4 regions of the Clostridium sp. SHJSY1 genome follow, and region 4 is predicted to be linked to each of the others. Evidence: riboswitches for the same ligand, from Rfam matches in the RefSeq annotation. Region 4 holds a riboswitch; each other region holds the start of a gene.
The links. Region 4 has a riboswitch for thiamine pyrophosphate ahead of thiD (bifunctional hydroxymethylpyrimidine kinase/phosphomethylpyrimidine kinase). Riboswitches for the same ligand answer to the same signal wherever they lie in the genome.
Positions count from the first base shown of each region.

Region 1: linked by a shared signal. The riboswitch ahead of thiS (sulfur carrier protein ThiS) and the one ahead of thiD (bifunctional hydroxymethylpyrimidine kinase/phosphomethylpyrimidine kinase) in region 4 are both predicted to bind thiamine pyrophosphate.
Region 2: linked by a shared signal. The riboswitch ahead of thiC (phosphomethylpyrimidine synthase ThiC) and the one ahead of thiD (bifunctional hydroxymethylpyrimidine kinase/phosphomethylpyrimidine kinase) in region 4 are both predicted to bind thiamine pyrophosphate.
Region 3: linked by a shared signal. The riboswitch ahead of thiT (energy-coupled thiamine transporter ThiT) and the one ahead of thiD (bifunctional hydroxymethylpyrimidine kinase/phosphomethylpyrimidine kinase) in region 4 are both predicted to bind thiamine pyrophosphate.

Region 1 covers NZ_JANDMF010000002.1:253,510-256,689, reverse strand. The annotation lists gene NNC19_RS02405 (helix-turn-helix domain-containing protein) at 1-225, shown strand, start outside; gene NNC19_RS02400 (diaminopimelate decarboxylase) at 233-1,474, shown strand; TPP riboswitch at 1,524-1,635, shown strand; gene thiS (sulfur carrier protein ThiS) at 1,720-1,914, shown strand; gene thiF (sulfur carrier protein ThiS adenylyltransferase ThiF) at 1,918-2,721, shown strand; gene NNC19_RS02385 (thiazole synthase) at 2,740-3,180, shown strand, end outside.
Region 2 covers NZ_JANDMF010000071.1:11,659-14,838, forward strand. The annotation lists gene NNC19_RS21790 (PLP-dependent aminotransferase family protein) at 1-1,233, opposite strand, end outside; TPP riboswitch at 1,401-1,502, shown strand; gene thiC (phosphomethylpyrimidine synthase ThiC) at 1,588-2,895, shown strand; gene NNC19_RS21800 (S8 family serine peptidase) at 3,135-3,180, shown strand, end outside.
Region 3 covers NZ_JANDMF010000009.1:34,553-37,732, reverse strand. The annotation lists gene NNC19_RS06585 (Mrp/NBP35 family ATP-binding protein) at 1-723, shown strand, start outside; gene NNC19_RS06580 (ferredoxin) at 787-975, shown strand; gene thiT (energy-coupled thiamine transporter ThiT) at 1,015-1,680, opposite strand; TPP riboswitch at 1,728-1,826, opposite strand; gene NNC19_RS06570 (hypothetical protein) at 1,857-2,060, opposite strand; gene NNC19_RS06565 (PadR family transcriptional regulator) at 2,121-2,555, opposite strand; gene NNC19_RS06560 (DegV family protein) at 2,563-3,180, opposite strand, start outside.
Region 4 covers NZ_JANDMF010000056.1:16,521-19,700, reverse strand. The annotation lists gene NNC19_RS19980 (RNA polymerase sigma factor) at 1-295, shown strand, start outside; gene NNC19_RS19975 (hypothetical protein) at 288-1,106, shown strand; TPP riboswitch at 1,264-1,375, shown strand; gene thiD (bifunctional hydroxymethylpyrimidine kinase/phosphomethylpyrimidine kinase) at 1,442-2,269, shown strand; gene thiM (hydroxyethylthiazole kinase) at 2,259-3,101, shown strand.

The sequences.
Region 1 (3,180 bases), on a different contig from region 4:
GCAATTACAGATTCTACATTTACCTTGGATGGGGCTATAATATATCATGATGAGAAAGATAAATCTCAAGTTAGACTTATAGTTGACTCGAAATATGTTTTAACTGGTGAAATTGGGGATGAACTAAATTCAACCTGTTTATATTCAAGTAATAACAATTTAGTTAAAGTATTTAAAGATGCTTTAATTAATGAGATGAAGTTAATTGAAATGATGAAAGGATGAAGATTTAATGAGTAAAAAGCCATTTGTTACAAAAGAGCAATTAGAAGAGATTATAAAAGAATTTCCAACACCATTTCATCTATATGATGAAAAAGGAATTAGAGAAAATGCAAGAAAACTAAATGAAGCTTTTTCATGGAATAAAGGATTTAAAGAATATTTTGCAGTAAAGGCAACACCTAATCCATATATTCTTAAAATTTTAAAAGAAGAAGGCTGTGGAATGGATTGCTCTTCTTTAACTGAACTTATTATGTCTGAAAAGTGTGGATTTGTTGGGGATGATATTATGTTTTCATCAAATAATACTCCAGCTGAAGAATTTCAATATGCACGTAAGTTAAATTCTACTATTAATTTAGATGATATAACTCATATTGACTTTTTAAGAGAAGTTGCTGGAATTCCTAAAACAATTTCATTTAGATATAATCCAGGTGGAAAGTTTGCTCTTGGAACTACTATAATGGATGATCCAGGTGATGCAAAATATGGATTAACAAGAGCACAAATGACAGAAGCATTCTTAAAATTGAAAGAATTAGGGGTTGAAGAATTTGGAATGCATTCGTTTTTAGCAAGTAATACAGTTACAAACGATTATTATCCAGAACTTGCTAAGATTTTATTTAAGGTAGCAGTGGAATTAAAAGAAGAAACAGGTGTGCATATTGGATTTATAAATCTTTCAGGAGGAGTAGGAATTCCATATACACCAGATAAAGAACCTAATGATATTATGGCTATAGGTGAAGGTGTAAGGAAAGCTTATGAAGAGATATTAATACCAGCAGGAATGGGAGATGTGGCTATATATACAGAACTTGGACGTTTCATGCTTGGACCTTATGGACACCTTGTAACAACTGCAGTTCATGAAAAGCATATATATAAAGAATATATTGGGGTAGATGCATGTGCTGTTAACTTAATGAGGCCTGCAATGTATGGAGCATATCATCATATAACTGTAATGGGTAAAGAAAATGAAACTTGTGATCATGTTTATGATGTAGTAGGATCTTTATGTGAAAATAATGATAAATTTGCAGTAGATCGTAGTCTTCCAAAGATAGATAAAGGAGATATACTAGTAATTCATGATACTGGTGCTCATGGATTTGCAATGGGATATAACTATAATGGGAAATTGAAATCTGCTGAAATTTTACTTCAAGAAGATGGCTCTACTAAACAAATAAGAAGAGCAGAAACTATAGAGGATTATTTTGCTACTTTAGATTTTTAAAATTGACAAAAATTACTTGAAGTTGTAATATGAATATTAGAAAATATAATATAAAGGCTAGGGGTGCTGACTTTGAGTTGGCTGAGAGATATTCTGTTAGAATTGACACCCTTTAACCTGATGTGGTTAGTACCACCGTAGGGAAGCAGGGAATACTGTGTATTCATTTATGAAATTTGATTTTAAGACTTGCCTATGGGTAAGTCTTTTTTATATGGAAAAAATTAATAGGAGGTGTGATTTTAATGAAGGTAAATGGAAAAGAATTTGAGTTAAAGGTAGAAAAAACACTAGATAAGTTTTTAGATGAACTTACTATAAATAAAGATAAAGTAGTGATTGAACTTAATGGAGTTATTGTAACCAAAGAAGATTTTGCAAAAATAGTACTTAAAAATAGTAATGTTATGGAAGTAATAAGCTTTGTTGGAGGAGGCTAAATCATGAAGGTTTTAATAAATGAAAAAGAGAGAGAAGTTCAAGAAGTTTCAGCATATAAACTAAGGGATCAATATAAAAAAGGGGCTGATATTGTAATACTAAATGGATTTCCAATAAAAGAAGATAGAAATGTAAAAGATGGGGATAGACTTTCTTTTATTAAAAAAGGTGAAATACCAAATAAAGAAGAACTTGAAGCATTAATGGTTAGTCGACATACACCAAAGGTACATGAAAAATTAAAAAAAGGAAAAGTTGCCATTGCAGGTGCTGGAGGGCTTGGGTCAAATGTGGCTATATCCTTAGCTAGAATTGGAGTTGGACATATAAAGATTATAGACTTTGATGTGGTTGAACCTAGTAATCTAAATAGGCAGCAGTACTATATAAAGCATATAGGGATGAAAAAAGTTGAGGCATTAAAGGATATACTTACAGAGATTAATCCTTTTATAAAAGTAGAAGCTATAGATAAAAAAGTGGAAAAGGATAATATAGAAGATATTTTTAAAGGCTTTGATATAGTTGTAGAAGCTTTTGATAATGCTTCTTATAAAGCAATTATAGTTGGAGAAGTGTTAAAAAACTTTAAAGATACAAAAGTTGTATCAGCATCAGGAATGGCTGGATTTTACTCAAATAATATTATAACAACCAAAAAGATAGGGGACAGGTTATATATTTGTGGGGATAGAGTTCATGAAGCTGGAATTAATGAAGGGCTTATGGCTCCAAGAGTTGCAATTGTAGCAAATCATGAAGCTAATACAGTTCTTAGATTATTATTAAATGAAATAGAAATTTAAAATATTGGGGGATTTAAAATGGATAAATTTATATTAGGAAAACAGGAATTAAGTTCAAGACTATTAGTTGGTACAGGGAAGTATGGTAATAATAAAATACTTCCAGATGTAGTTAGAGAATCTGGTACAAATATAGTTACTATGGCTGTAAGAAGAGTAGATTTAGATAACAAGGAAGAAAACATAATAGAATATATACCTAAGGATATAATTCTACTTCCAAATACTTCAGGGGCTAGAAATGCAGAAGAAGCTATTAGAATAGCAAGGTTAGCTAAAGCTATGGGATGTGGAAATTGGGTAAAAATAGAAGTTATTTCTGATACTAAATATTTAATGCCAGATAATTTAGAGACTCTAAAGGCTACAGAAATATTAGCAAAGGAAGGATTTAATGTTTTACCATATATGACCCCAGACTTAATGATGGGAAAGAGAATGGCAGAAGCAGGTGCTATA
Region 2 (3,180 bases), on a different contig from region 4:
ATAAAAATAAAATCTTTTACCATGTCCAACAATAACTTTAGATTTTTCAAGTTCTTTTACTAAAATATCTTCGTTAACCCATTCTGGAAGTTCTAGGTAACAGTAAAACCCAGAATGACTTTTTATTACTTTTACATCAAGATATTCTAAAGATTTTAAACTTTCATTTAAAATATCATATTTGCTCTTTAGATCGGCAGTTACCAATGAAGTGTGCTTATAAAGTAGCTTGCTTTGAAGGTAAATTTCCAAAGTGGCTTGTGACAATAAGGAAGGTGTAGGGTAAGAGAAAAAATGAATTTTATACATACATTTTTTTAAGGATTTAATTAAATTTGTAGGAGAGACTATAAAACCTATTCTCATCCAAGGCATAATTTTAGAAAAACTACTTATGTAAAATACGTGTTCATGATCAGAATACGAAAATATAGGATCATAGTTTCTATCTTCATCTATACATGAAAAATAGTCATCTTCTACTATATATACATCATATTTTTTAGCAAGTTTAGCTATAGTTTTTCTTTGACTTTTATTTAAAGTAGTTCCTAAAGGATTATGATGCCTTGGAATGACATAAAAAAACTTAATACTCTCTTCCTTGAATATTCTTTCAAGTTCTTTAAGGTCAATTCCATTTTCATTTCTTTCTATACCAATTACAGGAACATTACTATTTTTTAGTCCTTCAATATACATTGCATAAGTAGGTTGTTCTATTAAAATAGTTGTTTTTCTATTTGGAAGCTCTAACATATTTAATGCACTTAAAGTTTGACAAATGCCCATATTAATAAAAATATTATCTCTAGAAGTAAATATTTGAGAGTTAGAAAGATGAGTAACAAGTCTATCTCTTAATGAGTCAATGCCATAAATACCACTTTCTAAAGAATAATTGCTATAAATATCTCCAGCCCATTTTAAACAGTGCTTTAAGTCTTCAGTATTCATATTACCTATAATAGTATTACCACTATAAAAATTTATTGTATCACATTCAACATTATTTCTACTTAATGTTTCTGCCACAAAAAAACCACTTTTAGGTGAGGAATAAATAATGTGATTATTTTTTAAGGTTTCATAAGCCTTTATAACTGAATTTTTTGAGCAATTATATTTTGTGGTTAAATTTCTAATAGAGGGTATTTTTGATCCAGGTTTTAATTCGCCTTTTTGTATTGATTCATTTATATCATCTGCAATTATCATATATATACTTTTCAAGTTCAATACCTCCTATCTATATAATTTCAGAATATCATAGTATGGTTGAATTTTCTATAACAGTGATAAAAGATAGAAGTGTGTTATGGAGTAAATTCTTTTTGATTCATATTTATAATTTCTTGAAATAAAAAGTAAATAATAGTATAATCAGAATAAAATAGAAAAAAACTTGCTAGGGGTGCCAATTTGGCTGAGAGGGAGTAAAATCCTAACCCTTGTAACCTGATATGGATAATGCCATCGGAGGGAAGCAATATTAACTTTACTATATTAACATATATAATTATGTAGTGATTTTAGCTTGCTTTGGCAAGCTTTTTTTTATAGCAAAAAAACAAGGAGGGTTTATTAATGAATTATACAACTCAAATGGATGCAGCAAAAAAGGGAATCATTACAAGAGAAATGAAAATAGTAGCAGAAAAGGAAAATATGAATGTAGAAGAATTAAGATCTTTAGTGGCAGAGGGAAAGGTAGCAATTCCTGCAAATAAAAATCATAAAACTCTTAGCCCAGAAGGAGTGGGACAAGGACTTAAAACTAAAATTAATGTTAATCTTGGTATATCAAAAGATTGTCCTGAATGTGATAAGGAGTTAGAAAAAGTAAGAGTTGCTCTTGAAATGAAAGCAGAAGCCATAATGGATTTGTCTAACTATGGTAAAACAGAAGGAATGAGAAGAAAAATAGTTGAAATGTCTACTGCAATGCTTGGGACTGTACCAATATATGATGCTGTAGGTTTTTATGATAAAGAGTTAAAAGATATAACTGCTGAAGAATTTTTAGAAGTAGTAGACAAACATGGACAAGATGGAGTAGATTTTATAACAATACATGCAGGGATTAATAGAGAAGCTGTTGAAACAGTGAAAAGAAATAAGAGATTGACTAGTGTAGTTTCAAGAGGTGGATCATTATTGTTTGCCTGGATGGAGCTAAATAATAAAGAAAATCCATTTTATCAACATTTTGATAAACTTTTAGATATATGTGCTAAATATGACATGACAATATCTTTAGGGGATGCATTAAGGCCAGGATCAATTAATGATTCAACTGATGCTAATCAAATAAAGGAACTTATAACTCTTGGAGAACTTACAAAAAGAGCTTGGGAAAAAAATGTGCAAATTATAATTGAAGGACCAGGGCATATGGCACTGAATGAAATACAAGCAAATATGTTATTAGAAAAGAAATTATGTCATGGAGCACCTTTCTATGTTTTAGGACCTTTAGTTACAGATGTTGCTCCAGGGTATGATCATATAACATCCGCAATAGGAGGAGCTATAGCAGCTACTTATGGAGCAGACTTCTTATGTTATGTTACACCAGCAGAACATTTAAGATTACCAGATCTAAAAGACATGAAAGAAGGGATTGTAGCATCAAAGATTGCAGCTCACGCAGCGGATATAGCAAAAGGAATTAAAGGGGCAAGAAATTGGGATAATGCAATGAGTAAAGCACGGGCTGATTTAGATTGGGAAGCTATGTTTAATTTAGCTATTGATGGTGAAAAGGCAAGAAGATACAGGGCTGAATCAAAGCCACATGATGAAGAGTCATGTACAATGTGTGGAAAAATGTGTTCAATGAGAACAATGAAAAAGATTTTAAATGGGGAAGATTTAAATATCCTTAGAGATTAAATAGAAAAATAATAGATGGATTGATTTAATGTAAATTTTAAATCAATCCATCTATTTTTTGTAATAATGTAAAAATTGTCAAGAGTTTTTAAGTAATTTGATAAAATATTCGGTTTAAACTTGAAAAAAAATTTTTTTCCAGAAAAAGTTAAAAATATATTTACAAGGATAAAAGTTAGTTGTAAAATAAACAACAAAATCAAAAAAAATACAACTAGGGAATAAAAAGGGGGATTAACATGAAGAGTAAGAAGTTTATTTCGCTTATTACTACTTTAGCATTAA
Region 3 (3,180 bases), on a different contig from region 4:
ATTAGTGGTAAAGGTGGAGTTGGAAAATCTACTATAACAGGGGTTATGGCCACTATTTTAAGAAAAAAAGGATATAAAGTTGGAGTTTTAGATGCTGATATTACTGGGCCATCTATGCCTAGATTCTTTGGGATTAATAATCAAAGAGCAAAGATAACACCTATAGATGAAAATACAGTGAAATTTTTACCTGTAGAGACTTCTAGTGGGGTTAGGGTTATGTCTATGAACTTAATTACACCAGTAGAAGACCAACCAGTTATATGGAGAGGACCAGTAATCACTGGAGTTTTGAATCAAATGTACATAGATACAGAATGGGGAGATTTAGATTATCTATTAATTGATATGCCTCCAGGAACAGGAGACATTGCATTAACTGTAATGCAAGATTTTCCTATAAAAGAATTGGTTATAGTATCTACACCACAAGATATGGTTTCTATGATAGTCAAGAAAGTTGTTATAATGGCAGAAAAAATAGGAGTAAAAGTAAAAGGTGTAGTAGAAAATATGGCTTATATAGTATGTGATGGGTGTGAAAAAAAGTTGCGTGTGTTTAGTAAGAAATCTGCAGAAGAGCATGCGGAGTATTTAGGGTTATCTTTAATAGGTGAATTACCTATAGATTTGGAGTTCACTGAAGCTTTAGAACAAGGAAAAGCAGAAGAATATGTATCAGACAATCCTTTGTATTCATTAATTTTTGAAGGATTATATTAATAATTTTCTTTTCTTTGGGGATAATAGTTTATGAAAATATCCTAAAAGAAAGGGGAATTAATTATGATAGCAAAAGTAGATCAAGATACTTGTGTTGGATGTGGATTATGTCCATCTGTATGTGAAGAAGTATTTGAATTAGGGGATGACGGTAAGGCTCATGCAATTGTAGATGAAGTACCATCAGGTTGTGAGGATGCAGCTAAAGAAGCAGAGTCTAGTTGCCCAGTTGATGCAATAGAATGTGAATAGTTAAAATAAAAGGATCTCCATTGAGGAGGTCCTTTTATTTTAAGCTTTAGCTTGCTTTAATAATGTTGCAAATGGAAGGAAAGCAATCAATGCAATGCATATAACTGCATCAGCTGTTACCATTGGAGCATTTACAACCAAGGAATATATCCATGGATGCATTCCAGCCGATAAAGCATCAGAAGAGAAGAATACTACTCCTGAAATAAAGTGACAAATAAATTTAGCTACAAAAGCTATTGCTGTCCCTAATATGGGTTTACTTCTAAAGTATCCAGCAAGACCTATAGCTAAGGATGGTAGTGGATAATCAAATAAAATTTGGACAGGATGGACAAAATAAGGATCAAGGAATAAATTCAAAAGTCCATATAAAAAACCTGTTAACATTCCTATTTCAGGGCCGTAAATGAAGGCAATTAATAAAATAGGAACCATTCCTCCAAGTGTAACACTTCCACCAGCAGGAAAGTGGTATATTCTAAAAACTTGTAAAACACATGCAAGAGCTAAAGCTATTCCAATACGACTCATAATTTTAGCATTAAGCTCTATTTTTTTAAACCTAATTAAAGCAACAATAATTATAGCTAATCCAAATAATCCAATAAATAAGCTTGGATTACTTATTAAAGTTTGGAACTTTGCAGAAAAGCCAGTAAAGTAATTAGTTAGCCTATCTGACCAATCATTTAAAAAATTCATAAAAAAACCTCCTAGTAATCCTGCTAGAAGTCCTAAAGCTTTAATAATATTAATTATAATTGCTTTCCTACGCTGGAATTAACCAGATCAGGTACAAGGGTTAATGATGCACATCTCTCAGCCTTTAGGCACCCCTAGCAGATAAATTTAATTCTGCTTTTATTCTATGCCTTGTATTAAAAAAAGTCAATTAACTTATTAACAACCATACTCGACGAATTTTGGGGATTTGGACTACATATTGTATTTACTGTTGATACACAAATGGTATCACCTATATTTGAATTAGGCACTTGGTTTAATGGAATAGATGCAATACTTCCATCATCAAGGGCAACATAGGCTTCCATATTATTTTTATCTATTATTGTTACTTTCATTTATAAGTACCTCCTATATATTAGGATGCCTTAAAAGAAAAAAGATATACCTAAGTATATCTAGTAAATATCATTATAAATAATTTTAAACACCTCTAAGGATTCTTCAATTTTAGGCTTTAATAATTTTTTTTTGTTTTCAAAGTTTTTTATTCCTTCTTCAGTTAACCTATATATTTTTTGAAATTTCTTCTTTGGGTCATTCCATTCACCAACAATATCTCCTTGTTTTTCAAGTTTTTTTAAAATAGGGTATATCCCTCCTGTGCTAGGAATCCATAATCCATTAGTTCTTTCACCTATTTTGTGAGAAATATCATTTCCGTTTGATGGATTTAAACTTAAAATATAAAGAATATAAATAGGAAGCAACCCCTTAGTAAACACCTGACCTACGGCTTCGTTCTCTTTTCTTATTTTTTTTAAGTCAGAAAGTTTTTGCTTATATTCTTCATATAATCGTTTTTCTTCAGCCTTAAGGTCTTTCTCGTTCATATATAAATTAAAGTTCCTCTATAATGAAGCCAAGTAATCCAGGTCCAGTATGAACTCCTAAAGCAGGTCCTACTGTGGCGATAGAAATTTTATTAACATTAGTGTGGTCTTTTAAAGAATTAAGAAGTCCTTGACTTTCTTCAATAGCGTTTCCTTCGATAATCCAGATGTTGCATTTATTTTTATCTAGGTAGCTTTCAATAATTTCTTTCAATTTGTTTATAGATTGTTTACGACCTCTAGCTTTAGCAAAGGTTTGATAAACACCATCATCACCTACAAAAACTATTGGCTTAAGATTTAAAAGTTCTCCAATTGTTCCAGCAACTTTACCTATTCTACCTCCCCTTTTAAGATATTCAAGAGTAGCTAGTGTAAAGTAAGTATGTACTTTTTCTCTAATGCATGGAAGCATAGAGATTATTTCTTCAAAAGTTTTTCCTTCTTTAATTAAACTTGAAACAGATAAGGCTATAGAACCTTCAGCCATACATAATGTTTTTGTATCATAAACGTAACTTGTAAGCTTTGGGTGGTCTTCTAAAGCTAATCTTACAGAGTTAATTGTGCCAGAAAGAGCACTTGATATATGTATAGCGATAACATGAGTGTATCCTTCTTCTTC
Region 4 (3,180 bases):
TGAAAAGGCAGATGAAAAAAGTATTGATATTTCTATAGAGCAATATTTAAGAAAAGAACAAAAAAATAATCTTTATGAAGAAATTGAAACGCTTGATTTAAAACAGAAAACAGTAATTGTTCTATATTATTTTAATGGTCTTACAGTTAAAGAAATTGCAAAAATTATGGGTTGCTTTGAAGGTACGGTAAAATCAAGGCTTCATAGTGCAAGGAAAAAGTTAAAAGGAAGTTTAATTAAATGTGAGTATGAATATAATCATAGAAATTTAAAGAGGGTGAGACTTAATGAATAAAAGTTTTAATGAAAATATAGATGAAAAAATTAAAGAATGCTTAATTGATAAATCAGATAATTCTTCAGTACCTGAAAATATGTTTTTCAAAATTAAAAATGAAATATTAAAAGAAAAAGATAATAAAGGAGTTTTTACTATGAAACATAAATTATTAAAGCCAAAGACAGTTATAATTGCAGGAATGCTGATTGTTGCAACAACCGCAACATGTGTTGCAGCAACTAATCACTTTGAAATCCTTAGTTCATCATCTCGCCTAACTGAAGTTAATAATTTTCCAAGTAAAGATGAGGTAAAAGAGAGTGTTGGCTTTACACCTAAATATGTTGAATCCTTTAATAATGGATTTAAATTTGATACATTTAACTATTCAAACGAAGAAATTCGTGATGATAAAAGATCTGCAGTTGAGAAATATAAGAGTGCAGATTTTGATTATAATAAAGAAGGTTCTAAAAAAGGTCAGAGTTTGACTATGTCTGCTAAAAAAATAGATCAGAAATATTTCACTGAAGACACATTAAAAAAGACTGTTTCAGTAGAATATAGTGGAATAAAGATTGAATATACAAGTAATGAATACAAGTTAGTTCCAGAAGGATATGAACCAACAGATGAAGAAAAAGAGTTACAAAATAAAGGACTTCTTCAAATCGGATATGGAAGTACAAGTGATGAAATAAAAGTTAGTCAAAATCAAGCAGTTAAGTGGTATGAATCTGGAATATCTTATTGTATCTTGAATATGGATTATACTGAATTAAGCCAAGATGATATGATTAATATGGCAAAGGAAGTTATAGGGTAAAAAACTTATTTCTTGGAATTAAATTTTTTTATTAAGTTTATACAAAACCTTTTATTATGAATTTAAGAGTGGTATCACAAATAAGTGATGTTTTAGATTAAATAAGTGTAAACTTGAATAGAATAAAACCATATGCTATGATAAGAATAAAATTAAATATATAACACAGGGGGGCTGGATTGGCCAGCTGAGATTAAGAACCATAATTTTTTGACCCTAAAGACCTGAACTGGGTAATGCCAGCGTAGGAAGTTGTTTATTTCTATTTGCATAATGTGATATTTTGAACACAAATCCTATGGGTTTGTGTTTTTTATATTTTAGGAGGTAAAAGGATGAAGAAAGTATTAACTATTGCAGGTTCAGATAGCTCAGGAGGAGCTGGTATTCAGGCAGATTTAAAAAGTTTTAGTGCAAATGGGGTATATGGGATGAGTGTTATAACTGCTATTACTGCACAAAATACTCAAGGTGTTTTTGCTGTACAAGATATTGATGAGAATATAATAAAAGCTCAAATAGATGCTATATTTACAGATATTACAGTAGATGCGGTGAAAATAGGTATGGTTTCTAAGATATCTACAATTGGTACAATAAGTGATAGATTACAAAAGTATAAACCTCAAAATATAGTTCTAGATCCTGTAATGATATCAAAAAGTGGATATTTATTATTAAAACCAGAGTCAAAAACAGAGCTAATAAATAAGCTAATTCCATTAGCAACAATAATTACTCCTAATTTACCAGAAGCTGAAGAAATATTAACAGAAGTAAATGGGAAAGTTGAAAAGATAGAAACTATCAACGATATGGAAATTGCTGCAAAAGAAATGTATAAGTTAGGTTGTAAAAATGTATTTATGAAAGGTGGACATCTTGAAGGAGAAGCCATAGATATTTTATATGATGGAGTGGAAATCACACATTTCTATTCAAAGAGAATACCTACAAAGAATACTCATGGAACAGGATGTACTATATCCTCTGCAATTGCAGCAAATTTAGCTTTGGGTTATAGTGTAAAAGAATCAATAGAAAAGGCTAAAGAGTATATTAATATTGCTATAAAACATTCATTAGATATAGGAAAGGGCGTAGGGCCAACAAACCATTTCTATTCATTATATAAGAAAGCAGGTATGATTAATGGAAATTAATAAAAAAATATTAGAAGCTTTAAAAAGTGTAAGAAAAAAAAATCCTTTAGTGCATCATATAACAAACTATGTAACTGCTAATGATTGTGCAAATATAACTTTAGCTATAGGTGGGTCACCAGTTATGACAGATGATATTAATGAAGTTTGTGATATGGTAATACTTGCTTCTGCTTTTGTTATAAATATTGGAACCTTAAATAGTATAACTATAGAATCTATGATACAAGGAGGAAAAAAGGCCAATACATTAAATATTCCAGTTGTTTTAGATCCTGTTGGTGTTGGAGCGACACTTTATAGAACAAATGTAGCTAAAAGAATAATAGAAGAGGTAAAGATATCAGTTATTAGAGGAAATTTATCAGAGATAAAAACACTATATGGAATAAATACAAAAACTAAGGGAGTAGACTCAGGAGATATAATTGACGTAAATACTGATGAATTTATAAATGCAAAGGATATTGCAAAAGATTTTGCAAAAAGGTTAAATGCAGTAGTTTCTATTACAGGTGCTGTTGATATTATTACTGATGGATACATATTGTATAGTGTCTACAATGGAAATAGAATAATGTCTAAGATTACTGGAACAGGATGTATGTGTACATCTTTAATTGGCTCCTATTTAGGAGCAGTAGAAAATAAACTTATTGCAACCTTATCAGGAATTGTTTCAATGGGGATTGCTGGAGAAATAGCATATGAAAGTATAGATAAAGATAATGAAGGGATAGGAACTTTAAAAGTCAAAATAATTGATTATATATATAAATTAGATGAAAAGATAATATTAGAAAGAGCTAAAGTAAAAGAAGAAAAAAATTAAGATTATTATAAAAATAAGCATCAATTAGTGTAAAAGATTAGTTGATGTTTATTTTTTATTTGAAATTAGAAAATTTGAA